2 linked regions of the Bdellovibrio bacteriovorus genome follow. The protein of the gene in region 2 interacts with the protein of the main gene of each other region in a pairwise test. Links are inferred from orthologs where the notes say so. Each region holds a gene or a part of one and is shown on either strand. Other genes may lie near its edges.

What was found.
Region 1: the proteins of ftsA (region 2) and AZI86_RS07620 interact in binary tests that used the Escherichia coli proteins (3 or more experiments, as listed by UniProt). The link is inferred for Bdellovibrio bacteriovorus from one-to-one orthologs.

The regions. Positions count from the first base shown.
Region 1 is NZ_LUKE01000001.1:1,563,688-1,578,915, reverse strand. The notes cover bases 12,241-15,228. They hold AZI86_RS07620 (rod shape-determining protein), read right to left. Parts: upstream 14,263-15,228; coding sequence 13,219-14,262; downstream 12,241-13,218. Other genes in these bases: AZI86_RS07615 (glycerol-3-phosphate dehydrogenase/oxidase), read right to left, coding at 14,434-15,228; AZI86_RS07625 (hypothetical protein), read right to left, coding at 12,735-13,205; AZI86_RS07630 (hypothetical protein), read right to left, coding at 12,241-12,754. In the rest of the region: AZI86_RS07695 (tetratricopeptide repeat protein), read right to left, coding at 1-208; AZI86_RS07690 (type II secretion system protein), read right to left, coding at 293-784; AZI86_RS07685 (polyhydroxyalkanoate synthesis regulator DNA-binding domain-containing protein), read left to right, coding at 1,045-1,593; AZI86_RS07680 (COG3014 family protein), read right to left, coding at 1,660-2,907; penicillin-binding protein activator LpoB, read right to left, coding at 2,911-3,510; AZI86_RS07670 (JAB domain-containing protein), read left to right, coding at 3,654-4,064; AZI86_RS07665 (hypothetical protein), read right to left, coding at 4,058-4,663; AZI86_RS07660 (hypothetical protein), read left to right, coding at 4,909-5,397; AZI86_RS07655 (spore coat protein U domain-containing protein), read right to left, coding at 5,446-6,375; AZI86_RS07650 (fimbria/pilus outer membrane usher protein), read right to left, coding at 6,372-8,783; AZI86_RS07645 (fimbrial biogenesis chaperone), read right to left, coding at 8,780-9,511; AZI86_RS07640 (hypothetical protein), read right to left, coding at 9,577-9,783; AZI86_RS07635 (HAMP domain-containing sensor histidine kinase), read right to left, coding at 9,816-11,783; more of AZI86_RS07630, read right to left, coding at 11,780-12,240. UniProt on the Escherichia coli protein: Forms membrane-associated dynamic filaments that are essential for cell shape determination. Acts by regulating cell wall synthesis and cell elongation, and thus cell shape.
Region 2 is NZ_LUKE01000001.1:630,806-645,967, forward strand. Bases 11,624-14,545 are described here. They hold ftsA (cell division protein FtsA), read right to left. Parts: upstream 13,749-14,545; coding sequence 12,498-13,748; downstream 11,624-12,497. Other genes in these bases: ftsZ (cell division protein FtsZ), read right to left, coding at 11,624-12,429; AZI86_RS03030 (cell division protein FtsQ/DivIB), read right to left, coding at 13,867-14,545. Also shown: AZI86_RS02980 (S9 family peptidase), read left to right, coding at 1-2,004; AZI86_RS02985 (hypothetical protein), read right to left, coding at 2,005-3,360; aconitate hydratase AcnA, read right to left, coding at 3,468-6,152; AZI86_RS02995 (NUDIX domain-containing protein), read right to left, coding at 6,171-6,719; AZI86_RS03000 (hypothetical protein), read left to right, coding at 6,896-7,627; AZI86_RS03005 (ATPase, T2SS/T4P/T4SS family), read right to left, coding at 7,680-8,798; AZI86_RS03010 (hypothetical protein), read left to right, coding at 8,964-9,665; AZI86_RS03015 (UDP-2,3-diacylglucosamine diphosphatase), read right to left, coding at 9,998-10,750; more of ftsZ, read right to left, coding at 10,750-11,623; more of AZI86_RS03030, read right to left, coding at 14,546-14,613; AZI86_RS03035 (hypothetical protein), read right to left, coding at 14,737-15,162. UniProt on the Escherichia coli protein: Essential cell division protein that assists in the assembly of the Z ring. May serve as the principal membrane anchor for the Z ring.

The sequences.
Region 1 (15,228 bases), 920 kb from region 2 along the record:
TTCTCATGTAGAGAGGATCAATCGTCGTCGTGTTGTCCGGACCAGAGGCAACAGACTGAGGAGCAAAAGACGCAGGAGCTCTGTTTCTATCGTTGAAGGAAGACTCGTAATACGGCGCTTTATCAGTTTCATTCGACGTGAACGTCGCACATGCCGTGAGTGTTACGAGAAAGGGAAGGAATATTGCGGCCCTAGTGTATGGAAACATTAGATCTCCTTGGTCACTAGGCTGATCGGCAAATTTTGAGACTTTCATGAGGCACCAGGACCTCATCACGACCTAAATCGGTGCTTAATTGTGTGTCATACTGAGAAGGACTCCTATGTCGTCCCCTGCATAGCTTGGTTGACCAGCGATGACCGCCTCTTCATTGTCCAAATCCGCTGTTTCCGCCTTTTGATTGGGTCCTGTAGACCAAACAAGAATTCGTACATTGCCCGATTTATCTGCCGACAAAATGCGATAACGGAAGGGAGCTCCCCAGGGGTCCGTTCCCATGGTTCCTGTGCTGCGCAAGTCGGCGGGAAAGGCGCTGTCAGACGAAGAGATAGAGGCTGGAACGCGGGATTTCTTGTCATCAGGCAGTGAAGACTTGGACGCTTCGCGGTAAATTTGTACAACTTGGTAGCCAACGATCTCTGCTTTCTGCAGTGCGACTTCGACCCGAGAATCCTGAAATTGGCGGTTCCAGGGTGTGGCCACAATGGCCAAAGAAAGACCCACCAGCCCCATTATTAGGAGCATTCCTGAAGACCTAACCTCTTGAATTTGTTCATTTTTCATTAAATTTTTCCCGCGCCTTCGCCGTCTCTCCTAGACCTTTCGGCGGGCTTTGAAAAAAACTTTAGACAAAGGTCTGTGAATTCTTTTACCGAGCGGTTTTTGAGACGAAACAGTATCTAAGAATTTCTTTTCTTTTGGTCTGAGGACCCCTTGACAAGGGGTGGCGGGGGGGATAGGTTGCGCCCATCTAAGGGGACGGTGAATCAAAACACACACTATCTTCTTAAGATTTTGGGGAAATTTCAAATTGGGAGGCACTTTTGATCAACCAAAACGAAACAATGACATCTAAGCCAAATTCTAAAGTTAAAATCATCAAGCGCTATCAGAACCGCAAACTTTACGACACACAACAAAGCTGCTATGTGACTTTAGATGATATCGCTAAAATGATCCGCACTAACGAAGAAGTGATGGTCATCGACAATAAATCTAAAAACGACATCACTGCGGCTACTTTGACGCAAATCATCTTCGAAGCTGAAAAGAAAGCATCTCAATACGCTCCTCTTTTCACCCTTCGCGAAATCATCCAAAACGGCAACGGCAGCATCTCGGGCTACCTTGCTAAACTTGGTGCTTTCCCTCAGGATTACATGACTAAACAACAAGTAAACACAGTTGTTGAAAATGCTTCTGCGGACAGCTCTAAACAAAACCTTGAAAACCGTGTTGCTTCTGCTGCTACTCGTTACAGCACAGACACTACTGCTAAAGTAGCTGCTGAAAAAGCAACTGTACTTCCAGGTCTTCAACAAGACGACGAAACTCCAAACCTTCCTGGTATTGCTCTTAACTTGAACAACTAGTTCTTGGTTTAAAAGTTTGTCTTAAAAAGGCTCGGTTCACCCCGGGCCTTTTTTATTTTGTGCTTTTTATTTTACAGAGCGCCAAACGGCGAATTTCTTTTGACCAGCTTTGATTTCGATTTCGCGGTCTGCCAGATTTTCGCCCGTGGCGCTCAGTCCATGAGTTAAACCTTCCAGACGGAATTTATATTTTCCCGGCGGGAGCTGAATGCGGATGGTTTGAATTGTTTGCGGTAAGAAAGACCACTGCCGAACATCGGCGCGATCGGCGATATTCATCGCGACCCATGCTAACGCACCTAAGGCCTCATTTTTTTGTCGAACTTGATCCGATAAAACAGCTTTTGTCGCCAGACCCGCAACCCGCTTGGCTAATAAAATGCCTTGGTCGTCCCTTAACGTGGCAATAGCGGCTTCCTGCACATCGTACACTTTTTGACTGACTAAAACTTTATTGGAATCAGAAATCACTAAGCGCGCTTTTTGAGTTTCACTGAAGACCGGCCGGAGTACCGGAAAGCGATATTCGTTATTGGATGCCTGTTTGCGCGGTCCCCATCCTTGTTGAAAAAGAATAACCAGCTCTCCTTTGCGGCGGTCATACCAAGAGTCCTCTTCTTGAACTTCTGGAAACTTCTTTTTCCAATCTTTGTAGGTATCCATTCGTCGCGCTAATTTTGCCGAACGAATGAGGTCTTCGCCAAGAGTCGAAATTGAAGGATCGATTTTATAGGTTTCCGCATAGGCGATGTAAGCATCGTCATAACTACGATTGGCTTCCCAAATCATGGCGGATAAGTATTTACTGAAAGAGTTTAACTCGAAATTTTGTTTTTCATCCGCACGGTATTTCAAGTACTTTTCATTGATACGGCGAGCTTCAACCAAAGCATCATCCAGTTGGCCGATCTCTAAAAAATTCATCGCAAGATATGCGTTGATAAAGATCTTTTCAAAAGTGTCGCCTTTGTACTGAACCATTTCTTCGTTCAAAGCGAGTGACCCCGCGATACGCGAAATGGATTGATAGTCCACCTGATCAGCAAGTCTATCTGCTTTTAAAAAGGCTTTATTACTTTCTTTGATATCGCCCGCGATCTGCAGGGCTGTCGCATAGTCTAATAAATAAACTAACTGATCGCCGTCTTCTTTTTCTGCCAGGGGCTTTAACTCTTTAACGGCTTTATCCGGATTCCCTGTTTCAATGGCGGTGCGAGCCGTTTCGACCTTGCTCTGATAGGTCGCACAACCCAAAAGACCGCTCACAAAAAAAAGACCCACGACCAGCGTGAGTCTTTGCAGATTAAAAATCATGAATTACAGACCGATAGATTTCTTTTTGAACGTCTTACGGATTTGCTTTTGGTTCGTCCATTGAATCATGCTGGTTTTAAGGTTCGTCAGATTCAAAGTCAGTTTATAGTACACTGACTTATCTTTGCCGACTTCTTGCACGATAGAATCAAGACGACCGTTGATGATGAAATCCGCACCAATTTGACCGCCGGGACCTTTTTTAGAAGCGTCTTCTACCATGCCAGAGTTTTGATAGTTGTATTCGTCAGAGATATCTTGGCGAGCCTCTTTATCGATGAATGCCACTCGGCCAGATTGCATAAGCTCTACACGAACCATGTCCATAATACTTTGAGTATCGATATGCTCGCTGGTTTTATTTTGAAGATTTGTAACCATCACCACCGGCATTTTTTTAGACTGTGTAATGATCGGAGAATTCATTAAGCTTGCTACCAAATCCTGAACAGCTTTTTGCATATCAGTTTCGGACCATTGGTCATTCATCAAATTTTCGCGGTTAACGTCATCATATTGACCTTTCACGAACGCTTTTGGACCGCAGCTTACGGTCGCAATGAAAGACAATGAAAGCAAAGCCAATGTTAAATTCTTTTTCATAAAACCTTCCCTCTACAATTCGAATTGGGTTTGACCTTCAAAGGATATGTCCTGGACTCCGGACACGCAAGTCCCAAACCGACCCCCAGAAACACATTGTTAGACAGAGGACGGTGGCGCTTTTTTGCAACTGTCGTCCATCTATGGAAATGTCCACAAGTTTGCAGGCCTACGAGTGTCTAAATGCGCAATACAACCCCGATTCCGAAGAGGTCTGGATCTTAGCGTTAAACTCACAGATGCGTTTAATTCGAAAAGAAATGTTGTTTCGCGGCACAGTGGATCACTGTCTGCTTCATCCCCGAGATATTTTTCGTTTCTTAGTACGTAACAATGCCAGTTCATTTATTATGGCACACAATCATCCCAGCGATGATTGCCTTCCCTCAGAGCAAGATTTAGCAATGACGCGTAAGATTTATCGACTTTCCCAAGTCATCCAAATTCCCATGAATGATCATATTATCCTAAGCTCGGACGCTTATTTCAGCATGGCTGATCATGGGTATTTTTTAAAATGGCGAAAAAAGAAATCCGGAAATTGGATTTACTGACTGCCCCTAATGGAACCTGCTCCTTCAAAGACTTGGAAATCCGCCGAAGGATTGCGAATAGGAGTGACCGAAATCACTCGACTTAGGTCTTCACTCAACTTTACTTTGTACCCACCGCGGCGCGCGTTCTCAACGAATTGACGAGCGTACTCTTCACGATAAGCTTGCGATTGCTGGCGAGCTAACTCTTCATTGAAGATTTCTTTTTGCACAACATCGTGCGGAGAAATAATTTCTTCTTGTCGGGGACCACGACCCAAATCCTTAGCCACATCGGCCGCGCGAGTATCTGATGACAGATCTAAACGATCATCATTGGTATATGCTTTTTGGGGCCGTGTCGCGCTGAGGGGGTTATTTAAAATCTTGGCGTTTTCTAAAGCCATGCGCTGCTTTTCAAGCTCCATGCGCTCATTGGTCAACATCAGGTGGCGATTGACGGATTGTTCAAACTTTTTAGTTTTAGCCACTGCCGCCGTACCGCTTGGTTTTCTCTTAGAGTCTCCGCCTAAATACGCAAAAATCAACCCGCCCGCCGCCAAAAATAGGAGCAAGGCTAAGAGCATTGATTTTTCTTTTTGCGATTTATCGTTCGCCATAACTTTCGTATCGGGAAGTTCAATGGTTTCCTTTATATGAGAGACCTTTTCTTCTCATTTTGAGAAAAACTCTGAACCCCCTGTTATTATTCAGAGGGTGTCCAGCGGAATACGCTCTCCTGTCGAAACTTTAGTCAGTGATCAAATCGCCTTTGCAACTCTAACCGAGTCTTAACCCTGGCACGTCCCGTGAAGTAAAAATTCGGTGAAAGATTAACCTTTCTTTAAACTCACAAGGACCGAAAATGAAAATCTCTAAGAAAACCGCTCTAGCACTTTTATCAACTTTAGCCGTAAGTACATCAGCTCTGGCGGCAACAACGGGAACTCTTTTACTTCAAGGTGAAGTACAACAAGTTCTTGATTTAGTTGTTACTGCGCAGCCCGCTGCTACCACGCTAAATATCACGGCCGGTCAAGCTTCCACCAAAGTGGCTACGGCAACAGAAACTTCAAACATCCTTACGGGTTATAAAATTAAAATTTCCTCGACGACAAACGGCGAGCTTCGCCACACCGTACAACCGGCAAATCACAAAACTACTTACAAAGTGAGCTATGATGGTGGCGCGGAAGTAACTCCGACGGTAGCGGGCGTTGAAGTTAAAAATGTAAATGCTTTATCCGGTTTAACGACAGACACTTCTGATATCAACGTATCAGTGGTCGCTCTTTCAAATGCTCCCGCAGGTATTTATCAAGATACTTTGACGGTAACTATCGAAGCTAACTAGTTTTTATTAAAAAATTCCTTAAAAGCCCACTCGAAAAAGTGGGCTTTTTTATTCAGCAGAGGTCACAGTCAACGTGATCGTATCGGCATACTGTCCGCCTCTTTTTCCCGTCACGTTTCCAATAGTCACCCCGATCGGAATTCTTTTCCCGTTGGCGGGACTTTGCCCTAACTCCCTAATAATTTGAACCGGATTTGAAGAGGTTCCACTCAAACTAACTGTACTACCGTTGAACGTCGCCGAATAATCTATGTATTCATTCTGAGTTGAATGCTTTAATCTTCCATTATTTTGTGAGGACGCTTTTAGGATATATCCACCGTTGTATTTTATCACCGCATCGGCAGATCTTGTCGCACCCGTCGTTAAAACACCAAAATTCAAAGTCTCTGTCGTATCGGAAACATTAAAGGCCCCACCCGTAGGTACCAATGAAATATCCACCCGGCTTCCCGATCTGTAACGAAAACGCACTGAATTTGAAGAGATAAAAACATAGGAACTAAACGGACTGCCACGATATAAAGTCACCGTAAAGTTGTCCTCATAGTCACCGCGAGGCAACCATGGATTGGACATATCCAGGATAGCCCAATAATTCACGTTCACTTGGCGATCGTTGCTTCCCGCCGTCAATGTTCCTGAAAGGATGTCGTTGGAACTTGAAATATCACCGACACGTTTAATGATTTGCGTGCCCGCCGCATTCTTGGCCAATTGAAATGGCCAAACATTTCCGCCAGATCTTAAGCCGCGACTAGAAAACGAAGTGCCTTGGCCATAATCAAAAGTGATAAAAAAATCACACGCTCCGGGATTGGTATTTGCTTTCACCACCAACGTGGGATTTACCGTTTGGCTTGATACTAAGTCGAACGCAGTCTGATTCACTTGCAACTGCATGTTCGTACACACGGCTTGCGCCCACGCCGTTCCCGAGATTAAGACGCTCATGAGGACGATAAAATATTTTATCATCGCGCTTCCTCCAACGTGATTTCTCCCAGATTCAGAATATTTTTTGGATGATCGGCCACCTCAAATTCCAGAGTCTTCCAAGATCCCTGTCCGGTCATCATTTTATAGGAACCTGGCTCTAAACCGTCAATTAGGAATCCGCCATCCTTATTGGTGAAGAATGTGTTATCCACCAACTCGCCCTTCGCATTCACGATATCTCCCGCAAGGTAAGCCACTGGCTGATGATCTTTATCCACTAAACGACCCCGGACCATGATTCGACGTTGCAGATTCAGATCGATAGCGATACCACTGCGATAGGTGGGTTGAACCGGATAAAACTCTTGATCCAAAAGATAACCGATTGGCAGGCTGGTTGAGTCAACATTGATAAAGTATTTATAATAGCCCGACATGTCTCGAACCACCGTCGTGCGACGAGGACCCAGTTGCGCTTCACCTTTTTCATCTAACGGATTGATAAGCAGTTCTTGTCCCGCAGGAAGTCGATCTGCGCTGACGATGACGAAGCTGTCCGCGATCGGTTGACTTAATGATACGTGAGAACCTGCCCACACCAAAGCTGTATTCAGGCCCAGCCCGGTATTATGGATCGTCGTGCTATTTTGCTGAGAAGTAAAATGATCTAGACGCAGACTGAAGGGCTGAGCTAAGTATTCCGCCGTTAAGTTGCCAGAGGTTGTCGAATCCGAATTTTGAAATGCCGCTAAGACATTAAAATCATCGTAACGATATTTAGCATTGCGGTTCAGATTTATGTTGGTGTTGCGATTTAAGCTATCGTAATAAGCACTTGCACTGTAACGTCCTTGAGATTCTAACCAGTTAAAGGAGACAAGGCCGCGATCCTGATCTTGCCCCGGCAATGCGGGGTTTGAGCGCTGATAACCAAACTCGATGCGAGCTTGTCTTGTTAAGGGCACAATGAGGTTTGCGCGATAGTTATCTTGTTCCGCATTTCCGACGTAAATAATTCTTCCTGCACCAACCCCAAATACCCAGCCGTCATTATGGCGTAAGCTTATTTGTGTGTCATAGCGTTGTACGTAGTTATTTGTAATAAGATCAGAGACGCTGACGGCTTGGAATGCCTCATCACGATTTTCTGCTTCCAAAGAAAATAGCAGCGGAAGATCCACGCCGTACATGCGATCTAAACTGCGATAGCGAAATCTTTGCGCAAAGCCTTGGGTCTTATTTCCCTGCCCGGCAAAACCGGCATCCAAAGACAGATATCCCCAATTAACTATTCCGGACACTTCCCCGCCGGCCATCGTTTTTGAAAGATAATTCTGAAAATTTAGACCCACCGTTGCTTGATCAGAAACTCCCCAACGATGATACGCCGACAAGAAAGAGGCCTTGTCATTATAAGCACGATCTGCACCGGACTCCGTCCACGGAAGGCCTACGGAATATGAAAACTCTTGGATGCCTTTACCTAACAGTGTGTTTTCAAAAAGAACGGAAAAATCATAGGTCTCTTCTTGCCCTAGGTCATCGCGGATACGCACTTTAACGGAGTTTTGACCAGTCGCCAATGGAAAGTCACGGATGTTAAAGATTCCTGGCGCCATTCTAAGCTGGCTGTATAAAAAACCATTCACGTAAATTTCTAAAAGAGATGATCTTTTAATGACGATCTCGGTATTGCTTAAAGGTCTTAACGTTTTATAAGGCTGAATTGAAAATTCTCGCACAACCGACAGACCCGCGACATTAGGTGCTTGTTGAAAGCCCCTGGCCCCTAAGGTTAAATCTCCTAGCGTATAACGAATCATTTTATCTTCATTATCAAAACGCAAGCGCGTGTCCTGCCGGCGCCATGGGTACTGATCACCTTCGGTGAAGTCGGCCATGGATTCTAAAACATAGCCGTGGATGTTTTCGACAAAGTCCAAATGTCCATTGAGGGGCAGCTTTTCCGTCTCAACTTCCCCATAGCGGTATGATTGCTGGGTACGTAAATTTAAATACCCACTGTGCCCTGAGGGACGAAGAAATTTTTGGTCATCGATTTCAATATAGTTTAAATCTAAATCTGATTTCTTACGGTGCTTAATCGGAATCGCCAAGGTAATATCCAAGCGGCTTTCATCAAAATGCGTGGAAATACCGACAGATTCTAAATCAACTAAACTAATAACGCCTTGAGGTGATGTCTTTTGTTTCAAAAGACTGATCGTAGAATCTGGGACGTAAGATTTTAAAGCTTCTAATAAAGGTTTTGCTTCAATGGAAAACTGACGTCTTTCGTCGCGAGGAAAAATCCAAACTTCGACAATGGCCTTTTTATCTAAAATGACGGGCGCCACGAAATACGGCTTAGCAAGTGCGGGCCTCACTGATTGCCCATGAGCACTTAAGATTGTTAAGAATGAAAATAGAAAAATCAAAAATCTCAATCGCCGGTCTCCAATAAAGAAATTTCGGCGCGAAGGTTCGCTCCGGAAACATCTTTAGGGACCGCTACAATCAGAGTCTTTTGAGACTTAGGCAAAAGATTTACATTCTCAAATTCTTTAACCGTCGCCATTTCTAGTAACAGTTTATCACCGCTATAAAAAGATAAGCTCTTTGCCTTTAAAACTTTGTGGGCTGTGCCTTCATTGGCTAAAAGCAAAGATACCTTCTTAGCATCAATACGCTTTACCTCTTTAACTCTCACTTGGGCTTTAGCTCCCTCTGGCACGACGTAAGCCGAAGCCACGTACTGTAAAAGAAAGTTCAAATTTACATTTTGATTTTGCGGAGCTGAATTTTTTTCTTTGAACTTTACCGGAAGTTGCGAAGCCACAATACGATAAGCTTGTTCGTCAGGTCCTTTAAGATCCGCTGACCAAGTCACACGCACATTTCTTTTTTCTCCCGGCAACAGCACGACTTGCTCTGGGTAAACCACGAAGTCATCCGTTTTAGTGCGAACTTCTTCACCTTTTGCATCCGCGCTGCGCGCAAAAACTTCGATTTGTACCGGGACTTTTTCCGATCCTTGGTTTTCTAAAAGCAAAACTTGCGTGGCTTTGTTTCCATGGGGGGCAAACTGCACAACCATAGGGCTTAAACGAAAAGCATGAGCAAACGCGGGAATAAGAACCGCACTAAGAGCGGCGAAGACGACTTTGTTATACATGTAATAAGATTAGATGACTCTGCAGCGAGAAAGAATGGCGAAAACTGTGGGTCTAAATATCTGGTCTAAGGAGCGGTGACTTGAATAACCGAGGCTATAGCGCGCTTTTGAACGCTGGTTTTTAAGCCTGCAGATGATTTATGAATGATCTGATTATTTTGAACAACGACTTCTGCCGCAAGCGGCACGACACCCGACAAAACCAGCCCTGAATCCTTAGCAAGACTTGAACTGCCAGCGAAAATCATAATTAAAACGATCAGCATTCTCATACGGATCTTTTCGGGAGGCCTAGACGAAAGCTTTAGGACGTAAGTGTGGGATTTTTCTCTTGCAGAGGAGGGAAAACAGGAATTACAACGATAAATTCAGTACCTACGCCCTCTTCAGAGCGTACCTGAATTTCGCCCCCATGGTTTTGGATGATTCCGTAAGAGATGCTTAAGCCCAATCCCGTACCCTGTCCGACGCCTTTGGTTGTAAAGAAAGGATCGAAGATTTTTTCAATGGTCGATGTCGACATTCCCTTACCACTGTCTTGAATTGAGATTTGCACCCATCCCCGACGATCTTTCGAGCCTTTAAAATCCTTTAAGGCCGTCGTGGAGATCCAGATGTGCCCACTTCCTTCAATCGCTTGAACCGCATTAGAAAGAATATTCATAAACACCTGGTTGATCTGGCTGGCATAACAGTGGATCAGTGGCGTAGGTTCATATTGACGATGAATTTCAAGGCGGTTTTTGATTTCGCCATGAAGAAGATCTAACGTTGTATCTAAACTTTGATGAACATCAATTTCTTGCAGCTTGGCTTCTTCAAGACGCGAAAAGTTTCTTAAGCCTAAAACGATATCACGCGTACGACGTGCGCCATCTTGGCAAGAGGCTACAAGTTTTGGCAAATCCTTTACGATATAATCAAATTCGAAATCTTCTTTTACGTCGTGCAGCTTAGCGGGTTCGTTTTCGGCAACTTCAGCAATTTTTATCAGCTTTTCGGAGTAATCTTTAAGATGAGTCATGTTGCTGTAAATAAATCCAATCGGATTATTGAGCTCATGGGCCACCCCCGCAACCAGCTGACCTAAACTGACCATCTTCGCGGAGTGAACAAGCTTAGTTTGCGTGTCTTTTAACTCTTTATTTGTCGCCTCGAGTTCGGTTATTTTTTTACGCAGATCACCCCGAGCTTGTGAAATCTTCTTACTCATTTCATTAAACGACTCTGTCAGCAAACCAATTTCCGTATCATTTTTTACTGGAATAGTGACAGCCTGTTCTTGGGATTCAAAGGACTGTAAAGCATCCACCAGATCATACAATGGTTTCAAAACCCAGTTTGAAGTAATCAAGATAGTCACAATCAAAAGAATGATGACAGCACCGACGACAGTCATAAAAGCGAAGTTGACGTTTTTTAAAACAGCTTTTGCTTCAACTTTCGAGGCTCCTAAAGCCACATAAAATTTTGTGATGCCCCAGTTCAAGGGATATGTCAGAAACCCATAAGGATTATTTCGCACTGTCAAATCAAAGAAAGGATCCGCACCCGGGCGCAAATAAGATCGGAAAAAATCTTTTTTATAAAGGTAAAAATCCTGATGGCTAGCCACGGCCACTTGTCCACCGTCACCCAAAAAGATCAACTCTGATTTCAGACGATTTTTTAGTCGTTGTACGAAAACTCTATCAAGAGCCATCGTCTGTTCTAAATAACCTACGGTGCGACCACCAGAACCGTTCACTCTTGAAATGATGATTAAACTGACTTTTTGATTTTCATTGGTTTCAGCTAAAGAAAGCTCTTTTTTATCTTTCACATCCGCCATGTATTTCGCGGAAAGAAAGACCGCATCTTGAACCGGCATAAAGCTGCGCACATTGTCTTTATCATCTTTAAAGACCGAGGAAAGCATGCGTCCTTCGCGATCAAAGAACGTCAGACTCGAAACATTGTCATTGCGGATCCATTGGGTGGACAGGCCCCGAATCGTGGAGCCGTCCCCCACTGTCATATGGTAGATCAAACTGGGATCGCGAATATAACGATCACGCTTTTGTTGCATATTGGCTTTTAAATCAGATAAAACGACTTCGATTTCTCGCGCATTACCACTGAGCCTTTGCGAAAGCTCATGATCGATGGCCTTTTCGTATTTCACCATCGAATAGGCCGTCACGAATGCTAGCGGGATAATCGAAAAAAGACCGAACCAGACGATCAAGATCGTTCGCAAAGATCTTTTGGGTCTGCGCCTTAAAGTTTTCACTTCTTTTCGTCCACCGTGATAATCAAACGGATAATTCCATCTGGCATGACACGTGGATGTTTTTCCTTAGAAATTTTAGGCGTTCCGTAAGTCGACATGAACGTAAGAAGGTCTTGGTATTTCGCTTCTGGAATTGTGAAGTGATAATACATAGACGTCGGAGTTTTTTTCCACCCAAGCTCTACCGAACCGGCTTTACGTCCGCCAAGTTCAACCATTTTTTCAGTGATCTTAGGACCGTTAGAATCAATATTCGTGATTTCAACTTCGCCACGATACAAGAAACCACCCGATGCCGTTGCCGAGGTTGCAGTTTCTGTCGCCGTAACAGCTGCCACCGTTGCTGTCGGCTTAGGGGTCGCAGAAGCTGCAACACTTGGAGATTTTTGTGGTGTTGGTGATGCTGATGGAGACGGAGTTTGCACCGCCGCCACAGTTTCGCTTGGTTTCACCACTGGTGTAGATGATTTAACTTCTTCATCCACGAATTCAGGCTTATCTGGAACAGGCGCCGAGGTCTCCGTTTTCGTCGCTTCGGCTAAGATAACCTCTTTTGATCCGATATCTGTGAGCTGCATGATTTTTTGCCAAGGCATAATCGTAAGCACAACCACGATAGCAAAAACCACTACCAACGCTTCAAGTCCCCACTTCACACCTTGAGGCCATTTATCGAAATTCGATTTTTGCATCAAAACGGTCAGATAATTTGAAGGCGTTCCAATCAGATCGATGATTGGACGAGAAACCACTGTTTCAGATAATTTTTCTGCATACTGTTGGCCGTTTTGAATTTTGCTTAGATCCAGTTGCGCATCACGGGAAAACTTGACGTGATCTTCAACGGCAAGACGACGTTCTTTATCTAAGCTTCCGGACAAATAGTCATACAGGAGCTCATGCCCAATAAAGGGAGACATCTCCCTTTTATTTTTCTTTGAAAGAGGAATCTTATCGTCCTGCTGAGCCATGCTTAAATTTGCCCACACCTTGTGTCATGCTTCCAAGTTTGCGAAGCGCACGACCCAATCGATAGCGAATGGTTCCTTGCGTGATTCCCAATCCTTCGGAAATATCATCATCTTCAATCTTTAAAATTTTTGACCAGATCACCGTGAGCAGCTCGTCTTCAGAAGCAGACTTCTGAAACTCGCGCCAAGGTCCTAAATCGACGCCATCAGGAATCAACCAGCCAGATTCAATTGTTGTATTAGGACGTCCCCGTGCTACACGCGCTTTGAACTTATCCCAAACGGCTTTCGTGGCCGCGACAAGGGCCACGGGATTTTTTAATTCTGGATTTCTTTGTTTACGAGCACGACCTAAGGCTAGGGCCTGCGATGCGGCTTCTACCGCCTTTTGATCATCCAATAAGGCGAAATAGAAAAACAGCGCGATAGACTTTACGTCATTTTCGGTCATAGATCCTTGTATGTTAATCTACTGTAAGCTGTCTGAGAAGGTCCAGCTGGTCGAGAACTTTGCCGGAACCCATGACAACACAGCTTAATGGATCTTCGGCGATAGAAACTGGCAGTCCAGTTCTTTCACGAAGAAGTACATCTAGGTTCGCAAGCAAAGCTCCGCCACCTGTTAGTACGATTCCGTTATCTACGATATCAGATGCAAGTTCTGGTGGAGTTTTTTCTAATGCCGTACGAACCGCATCCACAACTTCTGATAATGGATCCATCAAAGCATCGTTCACTTGCGATGAAGTGATCTCGATAGTTTTCGGCGCACCGGCAACGAGGTCGCGACCTTTGATCTCCATTGATTTTTCTTCTTCAAATGGATACGCATTACCGATTTGGATTTTGATAAGCTCCGCCGTTCTTTCACCGATCAAAAGATTGAACTGACGACGTACGTAGTTGATGATCGCCTCATCAAATTTATCGCCCGCAACTTTGATTGATTTACAGTAAACGATACCACCCAAAGAAATAACCGCGACACCAGTAGTACCACCACCCATATCGACAACCATGTTGCCTGATGGTTCGGTGATCGGCAAACCCGCGCCAATAGCAGCTGCCATTGGTTCTTCGATCAAGTACACTTCACGCGCACCCGCCGATTGAGCCGCTTCTTTGACTGCGCGCTTTTCAACTTGAGTGATTCCGTAAGGAACACAGATGATGATTCTTGGGCGGATGAAAGATTTTTTCTCGCCCAAAGATTTTCCGATGAAGTACTTAAGCATTGACTGAGTCACTTCAAAGTCCGCGATCACGCCGTCTTTGATGGGACGAATTGCTACGATACTTCCAGGAGTTCTTCCCAACATGTCTTTGGCTTCTTTACCCACTGCCAAAACGCGATTTTGCATACCACGATAATTTTTTTGAACGGCAACCACCGAAGGTTCATCAAGAATAATTCCGCGTCCCTTCACATACACAAGGGTGTTCGCGGTGCCTAGATCGATGGCGATGTCGTTAGAAAAATAGTCTTGAACTTTGTCAAAAAAACTCATGCTGAGATCCCACTTACAAAAATTTTCAATTAGATCAATTACGATAAGTCTAGGAGCGATAAAAACCAGAGTCAATGCAGATATTTAGGTGTAGATTTCGACGGAAATTATGCATTCCGTCATCCGCCTCGACCTTTTCGGGAGATTTGCAAAAATCACTGTCCCCGTTTTTTAAAGATCTTGGTTGGAGAAGTGCTTCTTCCACTCGACTTCATCGCCCATATAGTGCGTCAACTGACGCACCTCTTGTTTTAAGCGCTCGTCACTCCAACCTAACTTTTCTTGGAATACCTGCCCAACTTCGTCAATAAATTGCACGCCGTGATTGCGATCACCCAAAAATAAAGGCACTCGACGCGAATAGAAATCTGCCATGTGCATGCACATTGTCGAATCAATCGCTTGTGCGGCCTCAAGCTGCCAGTACGTATATTGCGAAGGATATTTGTTTAAAATTTCTGCGGCCTCTTGACCATAACGCTCAGTCAAAAGCTTCAATTCACCCACCGGACGTCTCGTGTCGCTAGCCCAAGCTGAAGCTAAGCCTTGAGCTTGGTGATAAATTTCAGGTCCTGTGTACTGATTTAAGGGCTTTAAGGTGTCAGACTTACCAAACTTAAGACGTTCTTCGAAGGTGAAGGACTCTAAAGCATGATCCACGGTTTGCTTACACATCAAACGATACGTCGTATATTTTCCGCCCGCCACAAACGTAATTCCACGCTCATCATTGATGATCGTGTGTTCCCGACTGGTTTTTCCCTCAGTCGAAGAGCCGTCATTTACCAGCGGCCGAACACCCGCGTAACTCGCAATGATATCTTGGTGTTTTATTTCAGCACCCGGAAAATAATGATCCGTGATCGACAGCAAATATTTAACGTCATCAGGTGTGCAGCTGACATTTTCTGGAGACTCTTTAAAATCCGTATCAGTAGTTCCCACGATGATCATGTCATGTCTTGG
Region 2 (15,162 bases):
ACCCATTCTAAACACGGCGACAATCGCCAAGATGACTACTATTGGCTGCGTGAAAGAGAAAACCCTGACGTCATCAAATATCTGCAAAGCGAAAACGCTTACACCGAATCCGTCATGGCTCCGGCTAAAAAGATCGAAGAAAAAATCTTTGGGGAATTAAAATCTAGAGTCAAAGAAGACGAATCCTCTGCACCCGTTAAAGATGGAAACTACTATTATTCCGCCCGCTATGAGTTGGGACAACAATACCCCCTGCACGTCCGCCGTTTGGGTTCCGCCACCGGCCCTGAGGAAATTCTTTTAAATATTCCCGCACTAGCGCAAGGACACAGCTTTTACCAAAGCACCGGTCCGCGCATGAGCATGGACCAAAATAAAATGGCTTATTCGGTGGATACGGTCGGTCGCCGTTTTTTTACGATTTATTTTAAAGATTTGAAAACAAACACGATGCTGCCGGATAAAATCGAAAATGTTTCGGGCAACATGGCTTGGGCCAATGACAATGAAACGGTTTTTTATTCACAGCAGGATCCCAACACTTTACGCGTGCATAAGATCTTTCGTTACAGCTTAAAAACCCATAAAGCCGAATTGATCTATGAAGAAAAAGATGAAACGTTTTCTTGTTACGTTTATAAATCACTTTCTGACAAATTTATTTATATCGGCTCATTTAGCACCTTGTCGTCAGAGATTCGCTATATCGACGCGGATCGCCCCTTGAATGCAGCCACCTTATTTCAAAAAAGGGAAAAAGAAGTCAAATACATGGTCACAGACCATGTGGATCGCTTTTACATCACCACCAATAAAGATGCTAAGAACTTTAAGCTGATGACGGCCGAACTGACTAACACGGCCGCTTCCGCCTGGAAAGAACTCGTTCCGCATCGCAAAGATACTTACTTGATGGACGTGACTGTTTTTAAAAATTATCTAGTCCTTGAAGAAAGATTTAACGGCATCACACAATTGCAAATCATGGACCTTCAAGGGAAAAATCCGTATTTAATTCCTTTTGCGGATCAAAGCTATCTAGCTTCCGTCGGCGACAACCGTGAGTTTGATACGGACACTCTTCGTTATGATTATGAATCCATGCGCCTGCCTTCATCGGTTTATGATTTCAATATGAAGACTCACCAACAGGTCCTAGTAAAACGTGATGAAGTTCCTAATTACGACGAAAACCTTTACCGCACCGAGCGTGTTTTCTTAACAGTGCGTGACGGAACGAAAGTGCCTGTTTCTTTGATCATGAAAAAAGATCTAAAGCTTGATGGATCCGCCCCCATGCTGGTTTATGGATATGGGTCTTACGGCGCCAATATGGACCCTTGGTTTAACAGCGAGATCTTCAGTCTTGTTGATCGTGGATTTGTCTACGCCAAAGCCCATATCCGCGGTGGCTCTGAAATGGGCCGCGAATGGTATGATCAAGGGCGCACCGTAAATAAGAAAAATACTTTTTATGATTTCATCGACTGCACGATGGAGCTGGTAAATTTAAAATACGCCGATCCTCAACGCATCTATGCCATGGGCGGCAGTGCCGGCGGCCTTTTGATGGGAGCGGTGATGAATATGCGACCGGATCTTTATAAAGGCATGGTAGCGCAAGTGCCATTTGTCGATGTGATCACCACGATGCTTGACGATAGCATTCCACTGACGACCTCTGAATATGACGAGTGGGGCAATCCCAATGAAAAGACGGCTTATGATTACATCAAGTCCTATTCGCCTTACGACAACGTCAAAGATGCACGATATCCCAATGTGTTAGTGACCACCGGCCTGCATGATTCTCAAGTCCAATACTGGGAACCTGCGAAATGGGTGCCGCGCTTGCGCGAACACAATAAAGGGGACTCGGTCATTCTGTTAAAAACGGATCTTGAGGCCGGCCACGGTGGGGCTTCGGGTCGCTTTGATCAATTAAAAGAAACTGCGACCGAGTATGCGTTTATTCTGATGCTGGATCAACCGGCGGCTTTATAGCTACAAGCAACTGCGTGCTGGGGGCTTTGCCCCTGGCACATAGTCTTCCAAATCCACATCAAAATGCAACTGACCTTGTTGGCACTTAGTCACCAGAATATTTCTCACCTCTTGGGTGTTTTTGAAAATCCCTGCGAAGTCATTTTCAGAAAATAGCAGTTCTGCTTTGAAAAAATCTTTTGCGGCAGATGAGTTTAAGTCTTGAGCAAATCTCAACAGATGGCGATAGGTCGAATAACTCAGATGTCGAACTTTTTCTAAGGCTCCAACCTCTTTCATCATATTTGTTTTGATAACGCCGCAGTCATTGTCTTTAAGGATCATTTCCTTGAGCAACACCGCTTGTTTTCCTGCCATGATTTGGGATTCCGCCGGTGGAACAATGATTTTTCCGTTTTCAATTTTGGCATCAGATTTTTTACGACTGAAAGTGTTCGACCCTGGCTCAACAAAATACCAGAACAATTTAAAATGAATATTCCCGATGCGATCTTGCTGACTTAAAATGCGATCTAAAATAACCATATCGCTCACATCTTTCATCTGCAGCACGATCTGCGCAACCTTGGTAAAATCCGATGTCCCAACGCTTTGGGATACTGATTGAGCGTCTGTCAGTCTTAAAAACGGCTTTTGCTGCATGAACCTTTCATATCGTCGATCGTAACTGCCCGTTCCACTCACCTCGATGTATTGCTCCTCTTTTTTTATGTTATCAATCAAGGCGCCATACACTTGAGTTTGGGTACTGTCATAAAGCAGGGGATAATTCTGTGGGTTTTGATGGGTGCGGGCGAATTGCTCCCAAATGGTCTTAATTAAGTCTTTCGAGTCCCGCAGATGGTTCACCGCTTTATTTGCAAGATCCTCGTGAATACGGATATCCATCGTGCGAATAACATTCACCGGAACTTGGCCGCCCCCTCCGAGGGCGCGTGAGACATGGTAATAAGCTAAGATGGCTGGAGTATAAGAACATGAAATACTTTGCTTAAACTTGGCTTCATTGTTTAGGTCCATCGCTTTGTAGTTGCATTGAGAGGCATCAATCACCTCCTTGGGATATTGAGCCGTCGGTTCTAATAAAAGAATGGCCGGATTTGTCGATGTGTACTTAGGACAAATGCCGACGTTGCGATGAAAGTCATAACTGCATAACGTAGTTTCTTTGGCGGGATCCTCTTTTTTATACATGCCCCCGGGCCATTTTTTGGGGACGACGCAAACTTCTTGCACGCCTCGGGGTGAAGAATACGTGGTTTTAGAGTCGCCTTGCAGATCATTTAAGTTTAAAGCCAGACTTGAAAAAGAAACTAAAGACAGAAGGATGCTTGCTAAGATTTTTATTTTTTTCATCTCTTTGTTCTGCCGCACCCTTAAAGTACATGCATCTTACAAAGCAGAAATTAAAAACGCCGTTCGTGTTAGGAACGGCGTTTTTATTTTTCAACTCTAAAAATTGATTAAATCAGCTTTCTTAAAACATAGTGCAAAATACCGCCGTTTTTCATGTACTCAAGCTCAACTGCGGTATCAATGCGTGAACGCACTTTGACCTCTTCTTTTTGACCATTGGCGCGTGTAATCACTAAAGTCAAATCTTGCTGAGCTTTCATACTTGGATTGATACCGATGATATCAATTTTTTCGGTTCCATCAATTTTCAAAGTCTTGCGATCTGTGCCGGGATGGAATTGCAATGGCAATACGCCCATACCAATTAAGTTTGAACGATGGATACGTTCAAAGCTTTCAGCGATAACCGCCTTGATACCCAACAGACGGGTCCCTTTCGCCGCCCAGTCACGCGAAGATCCAGTCCCGTATTCTTTACCCGCAAAAACTACCAGTGGTGTTCCTGCCGCTTGGTATTTCATCGACGCATCGTAAATCGACATCGCTTCACCCGTCGGGATGTATTTGGTGTTGCCGCCTTCTGCACCACCCATCATTTCATTTTTAATACGGATGTTGGCAAAAGTTCCGCGCACCATCACATCATCATTACCACGACGAGCTCCGTAAGAGTTAAAGTCCACAGGTTGCACACCTTTACTCATCAAGAACTTGCCGGCTGGAGAATCTTTTTTAATATTACCCGCCGGAGAAATATGATCCGTTGTGATCGAGTCACCTAAAACCGCAAGGACACTGGCCCCTTTGATTTCACTGACCGATCCCGGCTGCATTTTCATGCCTTCGAAATACGGAGGATTTTTGATGTAAGTACTTTCATCCCAAGAATAAGTTTGTGATGAAGTCGTTTCAATTTTCTTCCAATCATCTGTTCCCGCAAACACGTTACCGTAACGAGAATCAAACATCTTCGTTTCTACGGTTTTATTGACTAAATCCGCGATCTCTTGATTGCTTGGCCAGATGTCTTTTAGATAAACCGGCTTGCCGGCAGAGTCTTCACCGATCGCATCTTTCGCAATATCAACATGCATATTGCCCGCTAAAGCATAAGCCACCACCAACATTGGCGATGCCAAGTAGTTAGCTTTGACATGCGGGTTGATACGACCTTCAAAGTTACGATTCCCAGAAAGAACCGCCGCCACTGTTAGGTTTCCTTTTTCAACCGCACCGGCAATCGGCGCTGGCAATGGACCTGAGTTCCCGATGCAAGTCGTGCACCCGTAACCAACCAGGTTAAAGCCCACTTGATCAAGGTATTTTTGCATTCCTGATTTTTCAAGATAATCGGTCACGACTTGAGATCCGGGAGCCAGTGACGTTTTCACCCAAGGTTTTACTTTCAAACCTTTCTCGATCGCTTTTTTTGCGACAAGCCCCGCCCCCAACATCACTGATGGGTTTGAAGTGTTCGTACAGCTGGTGATCGCGGCAATTACCACGTCCCCATTGCCGACTTGATAGTTTCCACCTTCAACGGCTTGGGCCGAAGAAGCGCGAGACGTTTTATCAGCGGCAACTTGAAATCCAGTTAAAAGTTGATTTTGGAAATCACTGGCAGCATTTGTCAGAACCACGCGATCTTGAGGACGTTTCGGTCCCGCCAATGATGGAACAACTGTCGACATATCCAAACTTAATGTGTCGTTAAAGAAATAATCTTTTTCATTTTCTTCTTTACGCCACATACCCGTGTTTTTCGCGTAAGCTTCAACCAACGCCACGGTTTCTGCAGGACGGCCCGAAAGGCGTAAGTACTTCATGGTTTCTTCATCAATCGGGAAGAAACCGCATGTAGCTCCGTATTCCGGCGCCATATTGGCGATCGTCGCACGATCCGCCAATGGCATTGTTGAAAGACCTGGTCCATAAAATTCGACAAACTTACCAACCACACCTTTTTTACGCAGCATTTGCGTGATGACTAAAACTAAGTCTGTCGCCGTGGACCCTTCGGGAAGTTTCCCTTCTAAACGGAAACCAACAACTTCAGGAATCAACATACTTAAAGGCTGTCCCAACATGACGGCTTCCGCTTCGATACCACCGACACCCCAACCTAGAACGGCCAAACCGTTCACCATCGTGGTGTGAGAATCTGTTCCCACAAGTGTGTCTGGATAAGCGTATTCAACGCCGCCATCTTTTTCATTCCAAACAGTTTTACCAAGATATTCTAAATTTACTTGATGGCAAATCCCTGTTCCCGGGGGAACCACTTTGAAGTTTTGGAAAGCTTTTTGACCCCACTTAAGGAAAACATAACGTTCATGGTTCCGTTCAAATTCCATTTTTACGTTTTCATCAAAAGATTTAGGGCTGGCAAAAGAATCCACCATCACCGAGTGGTCGATCACCAAATCCACCGGCACCAGTGGGTTGATCTTTTTGGGATCGCCACCTAATGATTTCATCGCGTCTCTCATCGCGGCTAAATCGACAACCGCCGGCACGCCGGTAAAGTCTTGCATCAAAACGCGGGCCGGGAAAAAAGAGATCTCGCGCATCATGGCTTTAGGATCCAGACTTAAAAGTGCGTCGATATCTTCTTTGCTGACATGCAGGCCGTCTTCATGACGAAGCAAATTCTCAAGCAAAACTTTTAACGAGATAGGAAGTCTTTTTAAGTTTGGGTGATTGATTTTAGATGAATTGAAGATGGTATAAGACTTCCCACCAACATTCAGAACTTCTTTGGATTTAAAACTGTCTTTTGACTGGATATGCATAGAAGGCTCCTTGCCCCCTTAATTCCACTCCCCATGGAGGATTTTATCAAGCCAAAAAGCCCCGATCTGGGTCTTTACATCCGTGACCTTACCTTCACGAACAAATTTCATAAGTTCGTCCGGGGACACCTCAACAACCTCTAAAAACTCCCCGTGATCTAGCTGCTGAGGCGCGGCCGTTAAATCCCGCGCTAGAAAAAGGTCGATATGTTCATTGGAATAGCCGATCACCGGGTGGATCGTGGTCAAGAACTTCCAATCCTTGGCTTCATAACCAGTTTCTTCACGCAACTCTCTTCGTGCGGTGAGCAAAGTTTCTTCGCCGCGATCACGCTTCCCTGCTGGAAATTCCAAAAAAACTTGTTTCACGGCATGACGATATTGATGAACCATGACCACTTTTTCGTTACTGAGAAGAGGAATCATCATCGCAGCGCCCGGATGCAAGATATACTCACGGACATATGTTTTTCCGTCAGGAGCTTGAACTTGATCTTGTTCGACTTTCAAATAACGGCCGCGAAAGACTTGCTTAGAGGACAGAACTTTTTCTAAGAGATGTTTCATATTTTCAGCCTCTCACAGCCCGTGAATTTTGTAAGCCAATACTCTGCTAGACAAAAGACAGATTGGCCCTTCGTCCAAGAGTGCCCACACCTCTTCCTAAACAGTTGCGGCTTCAGGGTGAATCTTTGAACCTATTAAAAGCCATTTAAAAATAGTCAAGATCAGGAGGATCCGACATGAAAACTTTTGGTAAAGTAGGCCTATTTATTGCGGCTGCCATTTTTGCATCTGTTCTTTTCACCCAAGATGCTTTTGCCCAACGTGGAAGAGTCAGCAGCCGTCCGAGCCTTGAAGGTGACATGTCACTGACTTTAGGAATTTCTACGGTATCGGCCGCTCAAGACGATATCAATGGCGCAGCTAAAGACACCGGTGCAAACGTTAAGGACATGAGCAGTGCCTGGGAATTTGTGGGCAACTGGGGATATCGCATCAGTGGATCCATGTATTCTTTCATTCTGCGACCCTCCTATTTTATGCAATCTGCGGATGGTGGCGGATACAAATACGAACTTTCTGGTTACACGATCTTCCCCATGATGCGTATTTACGCCTTGGAAAATTATTTTATCAAATTCTTTTTCCAAACAGGCGTTGGCTACGGTCAATTAAACGGTTCCATCACAGCCCCTTCGCAAACTTTAGATTTTAAAGGCGGTGCTTTTGGAGCGATGGGCGGCATCGGTGTTGATTTTTGTTTCACCGACGCTCACTGCTTAACGGTTGAGGGAAACCTTCGTTACCTCCCTATCGAGCGCAACCTGACTACGGGTGGCAGTTGCACCAATGGTTCGATCCCCGGCATCAGCCAATGTGGCGGTGGCAGCGAAGTTGAGCGTAATGGTTCGGACTTAAAAACCACCATGTCAGGTCTTCAAGGTCTGATCGGTTACACGATGAATTTCTAGTTTCAAATTTCAAATTTTGAAATAAAAGGAGCCGGAATGGCTCCTTTTTCATTTAAAGAAATGTATATTTCACTTTTCGACGTCCATCCTCTTGGGGAATAAGCACCTGATTGCTCACACCCACAATCAATGGATCCACGTTGTACCTGGTGTATTTTTTTACAAGTTTCAAAGCATCCTCGCCTGAACTTTCGGACATTTGAATGATCACCAAGTGCCCCGTGGCCGCCGCCTCATAAGCCGCGCCAAAAACTTGTTCTTCATTGCCAAAATAAGAAGACAGCCCCAAACAAATAACATCAGGATCTGATCCATGGATTTGGTGAAAGACGTTCGCAAAATCTTCGGGCTTCCTGGATTTAACTTCAATTTGATTAACACCCTCAATGACCATCTCCACAGATTCTTCGATCGTAAAAATCACTCGGCCCTCAGATCGAAGCTCGTTTAACAACGAATGCACTGTGGTCGTTTTCCCTGATCCTGGGGCTCCGGTGACAATAATAATTCCGTGGGCCTTCTGGGTCCAGCTTTTGAATCTCTTCAAAGCCTCTTTATCTCCCCCACTGATCTTTTCCAAAGACAGAACATCTTTTTCCGGCTGCCAGATTCTTAAGGTCAAACGAGGCCCGGTGACCGTCTCAATTTTTTGATAACGAATCTGCAGAGACTCGCCTTGCTCACGATTAAGGTGAAAGCGACGAGAGTCTTCTTGCCCTATCGGAGAAGAAAAAGAAACTAAGCTTGAATCAAGCTCGTGAAAAAAGTCTTCTTGGATGGAACTAAGCTTATCCAAGCCCTCGTTATTACGATAAGAGATTTCGTACTTTCCCTTAGTGGGATAAATATGCACCAAGCGTGCTCCATGATCAAAAGCATCCCAGATGATTTGTTCGGCCAAAGTGTGAGTATCCAATTGCATTGATGTCTCCTTTTTATTTTTCTTTCGAGACTGCAAAATCTCTGAAAGCTGAAGAAAATCCCTTTGCACATTGATCCGAGAGGCCTTCCCCGAAACATGGATCTCTAATTCCTCCCTTAAGAAACGCCATTGTCTGCCCAGCTTATGACCCGGAATTTTCCCCGCCTGCAACCACTTATATAGAGTGCTAGGGGTGGTCTTCAGAAAAGCGACAGCTTCGTCAAAATCAAGGTATTCATTATTATCCATAGATAGCAATATATATCTTTTATTATCCATTGTAAACCATTATTATCCATAAATACGAGGCCAAACTTTCCCAAAGGATTTCGAACAGATAACTATTCGAATTGGGCATATTAAGTTTTGAAACCCTCATTTTTGAATTCCGCCGAGCTCAGATATAAGAGCCGCATGAAAACACTTATCGCCTTTTTAGCCATTTTTGCCACTGCCCCATCAAACGCTGCCATCGAAGGCATCAGCATCCCTAATGCCCACGTCGTCACTTCGACAGATCAGTCAGCGGTGCTTCGCGGACGGGCTCCGAAAAATACGGCCGAAATGAACGAGCTCATTAATGCGGGCGTGACTGAGTTTTTGATTTTTAAAAATGACACCAAAGGCGAAGTCGCCAAAGAACAAGCCCAGTTATTAAAACTCGGAATTCAACCTCAGAACATCACCCATATTCCCTTTTTATGGAAAGACATCAAAGATTTTAAAGCGGCTTGTGCAATGACCATCCAAGCCTTGCAAGTGATTGAAAATGCCACTCAAGCGGGTCGTAATATTTATTTTCATTGCACCGTGGGCGAAGATCGCACGGGATACCTTGCCGGTCTTTGGGGAATTTGGACTTCTATTTATGACTCAGAAACTCACGCTTTAAATGAGGAAATGTGTCCTCGAGGTTACGAAGCTGGAAATCCGGGAAAACCTTACCAGAACGTGGTTTCAAAAATTCGCGAAACACTCACACCGACATACTTAAAAATGGCAAATATCCTAGCCAGCGCGAAAGCTCGCGGCGAAGCTTTAGACATTTCGATGTGCGATCAAGAACCAAAAGTAAAAGTGGTTCCGTCGGTTCATTACTGCTCTTCTGGCAAGTAGGAACCGGACCTCGGACGACCTCAACGGCCGATATAGTTTTAAGAATAGATAAGCAAGAGATGAAGTTTGCAAAATAAAAAAGCGGTCCCAAGACCGCTTTTTTATGGATGAAAAGTCCCCTTCCGAACAAGGAGACTTTTATGAATATACCCCAGCAAGGTACTATTCGGTTTTCCAAAGATTTTCTTAAACTGGTTATTTTAGCCATCCTGCTATTTTTAACCTGAAGCGGGCCATTCATATCTTAGAATGATACGTCACGAGCGATGGGCGCGCCGTGCTTAAAACACGGGAAGAACCTAGGGATAGGGGCGGTTTTTGGGACCACCTAATTATTCAGGTAAATAGACCCAGTCGCCGATGCCGTCTTTCAGACGGAAGACTTTCACCTTGGGCTCAAACCATGAGCCCAAGTTAATTGAGCGTACAGACGTGTTACCGTCAACGGCCACTTGATGATCATCAAACACATGCATATGGCCTGAGATAATTATATCAAATGGTTTTTCCGGATAAACTTTGACGGCATGATCACGAATCATCTGCACAAGCTGATCGGTATTACGATTGGCGTAATCGGAAGTGCGCGCACGGCTTTTCTTGCTGGCTCTATTGCCGATATAATCCCAAAATTGACCCGGCAAGATATTGCCTAAGGGCTTAATACGCGGATTGCGGATGATGCTGCGATATTTCAGATATTTTTCATCTTGCAGATTAATCAGATCTCCGTGCTCAACCCGCACGCGCACGCCATCGATCAAGTAATGCTGGGCTTCGACAAAGACCTCAACACCCAGTTTTTTTTGAAAGTAACCTTCGACATGCACGTCGTGATTGCCTTCGATGTAAGTGATTTTAGCACCGGCCTTTTTTAGATCCTTTAATGCTTCCATTAAAGGCCAAAACTTTTTGGCAAAATAAGTGTGCGGACCCACCCACAAATCAAAGATATCACCCACCAAAAATAAATGAACTTGCTGCGGATTTGCATTAAGCAAAGAACGCAAAAAGCGCAACAGGATTTTCCCATTGCGCTCTTCAGCGGTTTTCAAGTGGATGTCAGATAAAAACCAGGCTTCCACTATTCTTTATTCAGATCGAATCCTTGTTTCTTGCGAATGAACGCAGGAACTTCCAAGTTTTGATTCGAAAAAGGAGAACTTAAAACTTCGCGAGCCATGCGACGAGCTTCATCAAGTGATTGCTGTTCGTGGTCCACGTTCATTGAAAGTTGCTCTGGAGTGTTGTGACGATCTTTCAAGCTTTGGCTTTCCTTAAAAGCGCGTGCTTTTGCCAGCAACAAATCGCGTGGAGACACATTTGTCTCCATTTGCGGTGCAATCGGCGTTGCCATTTCAGGAGCCGGTTGCGGAGCAACTGGAGCTTGGTGAGAAGCCGGCATTTGCGGCATTACATTTTGCGCTGCTTGCTGAGCCATTTGCGGAGTCACTGCTGGAACTGGTGGAGTTACCACAGTTTCAGTGATGTGCTGTTCTGGCGACTGAGTTTGCGTGAAAGTCATTACTTGAGTTTGCACCGTCGCAATTGGCGGCAATTCCGTCGGCATTTGCTGCGCTGGTTGCTGCGGTTGTGCTTGCTGAGGCATTTGCGGCATTACCGGCATTTGTGGAAACTGAGGCATCTGCGGCATTGTTGGCATCTGAGGCATCACCGGCATCTGAAATTGCGGCATTTGTGGCATTGGCGGCAATGTATTCATTTGACCGCCGAATTGCGCTGCTTGCTGATTCAAGAAGTTTTGCATTTGGTTTACTTGAGTCATATCGTTCACAAGCTTCACTTCATGAGAATCAAATCCCGTCGCAATCACTGTCACACGAACGACGTCACCCATATTGTCATCGATAACTGCACCGAAGATGATTTCAGCTTCTTCGTGAGCGGCTTCCGTGATCAATGTCGTTGCTTCGTTCACTTCGTAAAGTGAAAGATCAGATCCGCCCGTGATGTTCACGATGATACCTGTAGCGCCATCGATTTTAACATTTTCCAAAAGTGGAGAGGAGATCGCTGCCGTCGCTGCTTCAACGGCACGGTTTTCACCGCGAGCTGCACCTGTTCCCATGATCGCAATGCCTTTAGCTGACATAACCGTGCGGATATCGGCGAAGTCCAAGTTGATCAAGCCTCTAATGTTGATCAAATCAGAAATACCTTTCACCGCTTGCAGAAGAACTTCGTCCGCTTTTTTGAAAGTTTCCAAAAGGGGCGTTTTCTCTGCAGCGATTGAAAGCAATTTTTGATTTGGGATTACGATCAAGGTATCAACGTTTTCTTTGAGTTCTTGCAAACCGCCATCAGCATGTTTGCTACGTTTTTTACCTTCGAATAAGAATGGCTTAGTCACCACCCCGATCGTCAAAGCCCCTAGTTCGCGAGCAATTTTCGCGACGATGGGCGCGCCACCAGTTCCTGTTCCGCCACCCATCCCAGCAGTGACGAAAACCATGTCAGAACCTTCCAATTTTTCTACGATTTCATTGTAAGACTCAATAGCTGCTCTGCGACCCACATCTGGATTCGCACCAGCGCCCAAACCTTTAGTAAGGTCGATACCCAGTTGGATTTTGTTAGGAGCTTTGTTGGCATTCAAAGCTTGGATGTCTGTGTTGGCTACGATGAACTCAACACCGGACATATTGGATTCGATCATCGTGGTCACCGCGTTGCTTCCACCGCCGCCGACACCAACAACTTTGATATTCGCTCCGATATTGATATTTTCCTCTAACTCAAACATTTTGCCTCCCCCAGTTAACTATTTGGCTGTCCTCGAAAACAGCACCCGCCAGTAAAAAAAATTAAAAACTAAAAAATCTGTCCAAAAAAATCTTTGATCTTTTTCGTGAATCCATCAAAAGATTCACTGATGTTCACTTCATGCTGATGCCCCAGACCCAAATCTTTGCGCTGGCTTAAAGCATATAACATCAGACCAACAACTGCTGAGAACTCTCCAGACTTCACAACATCTGTTAATCCACCGATTTCACGAGGCGAACCACGACGAACCGGAATATCAAAAATAAACTCACCCATCTCAACCAAACCATCTAATTGACTTGCTCCACCCGTCAGGACAATTCCTGATCCAAGTAAAGGCATCAATCCGCTCATGCGCAGATCGTTGGCAATTAAATTTAAAACTTCTTCCGCACGCGCTTCAATCACGTCGGCTAAATCTTTGCGAGGAATCACGCGGGACTTACGCCCACCAACGCCTTCCACTTCAATGGTCTCAGTCTCATTGACCATCGAGGCCATCGCGCATCCATATTTCTTTTTCAAATCTTCTGCCGCAAATTGTGGAGTACGCAACCCCACCGCCACATCGTGTGTGAAATGCTGTCCACCCACCGGGATTGTTGAAGAATGCGCAACACTGCCGTTAACAAAGTACAACGCATTACAAGCGCCGCCGCCCATGTCGACAACACAGACACCCAGATTTTTTTCGTCATTAGAAATCACGGCCGTGGCTGAAGCCAATTGACTTAGCACCAAGCCCGCAATTTTTAATCCGGCTTTTTCAACGCATTTAACAGAATTATTGATAGCACTTTGGCTGCCTGTCACGATGTGCACATTCGCTTCTAAGCGGATGCCCGACATGCCGATAGGATCCGTGATGCCGTCTTGGCCGTCGACCTTAAATTCGCGAGGCAGTACGTGTAAGACCGTGCGATCAGCAGGGACGGCAACAGCTTTGGCCGCATCAATCACACGCTCGATTTCACTGGCGGTGACTTCACGATTTTTGATAGCCACCATTCCTTTAGAATCAAAAGAAGTGATGTGAGTTCCGGCAACACCAACCCAGACTTCTGAGACTGAATAACCGGACATTAATTCCGCTTCTTCTTTTGCTTTTTTTATGGATTCGGTGGTGGCTTCGATATTAATGACAACGCCTTGGCGAATACCTGTATTCGGAGCGGTGCCGACGCCGGCGATTTCAATTTTTCCTTCGGTAGTGACTGTGCCAATGACAAAAGAGACCTTGGTTGAACCAATATCCAAGCCAGCCAATACCGGTGCTTTCGGTTTTGATGTACTCATCCTTAAGTCCTCACGGATGCCTAAAGCTTATGTTGCAATCAGCCTCAAAATCATTTTAAGGCCTTATGGAGAATTTTAGACGGAGTTAGACTCAACCTAAGACTATCCAGACTTAAGCTTAGGGATCCTTACGCAACCTGACAAGGACTTTCTTAGACAGATTCGCATCTATGACGCGCGCGTCAAACTGGCGAGTTTCGAGATAATCAACCACTTGGCTGACCCGTTTGGCCTTCAAAGCCATTTGATCTTCACCCATTTTCACTCGAATGCCAGTTTTTATCATCGTCATCCAAAAACCTTCTTTAGCATCGTAGCGAATTTCCGAAATTGTTTTTTTACTGAACGAACCTTCATTCGGAATTTGTTCGATCACTTCCACGGCTTTTTTTCGCAGCTCTGTTTTTTTCAGAAACGTTTCCCCTTCAAGCAACGCCACATCGGGCGCTTGCTTGGCTTTCACGGGCTCTAAAAAATCACCACTACTGATGATTGGCAAAAGATCTCCACCTTTCGCCATAAAAAGAAGTTTAACTTCGTGAGGACGTACGCGTACCGACAGAGTTGTAGGCCAGCTCCGCTTGATATTCAGTCCGTCCACCCAATCTAGGGATGAAACCTCTTTAGATATGTTTTTTAATTTTACCGTCCACAATGAAAGACCACGATATTTCGACAATAATTTTTCAAGTTCGTCGACATGCGGTTTTAAAAATTGTTCTTGGCCTGCGGGAGGATTTTCTAAAACCACTTCTATATGAGCGACGTTAAAAAAACCATTTTGATTTAAATAATAAAGAGTTCCTGCCAGCGCGGAAGGTAAAACGACGAATCCAAATACCAGCTGTAAAACGATCTTTTTCACTGTGGGCAACTCCGCGGCAGATGCGACATCAAAGATGTCGCAAACTCAGAATAGCAATAAGCCCCACAACAATGAAACCGCGCTGACAAAACAAGACCTAAGTCAGAATGTCAGCGCTCAAAACTATCGACTTCCAAACAATTCATTTCTTTCGGCTTCAGTAAGCTGCTGACCATTGACATAAAAAGCCTCAGGCTCGTTATCAACTCTCGAGTATCCAATCCAAATTGCACCGCCCGGAGTTGACATCTTTGAGATGTTAGAGCTTTCCGACTTGCTGGTCTCCACGCCATTTTCGTCAACTAATCTTTCAGATCTTGAATAGTTTTGGCTGGTACTTTTGATCACGGTGCCGTTAGCCATCACGCTTTCGGAAGTTGAAGACCCGGCATTTGCATATCTAGAAACCTGTCTATACTTATATTCTGGTGAGCCGGACACTCGTTCAAATGTATATTCGGAATCAGACTTAGAAACACGTTGAGTCTTACTAGATTTAAAACCGACGGCGTTGATCACTTGCGCATTACGAATTTCTCTAGTTTCCGT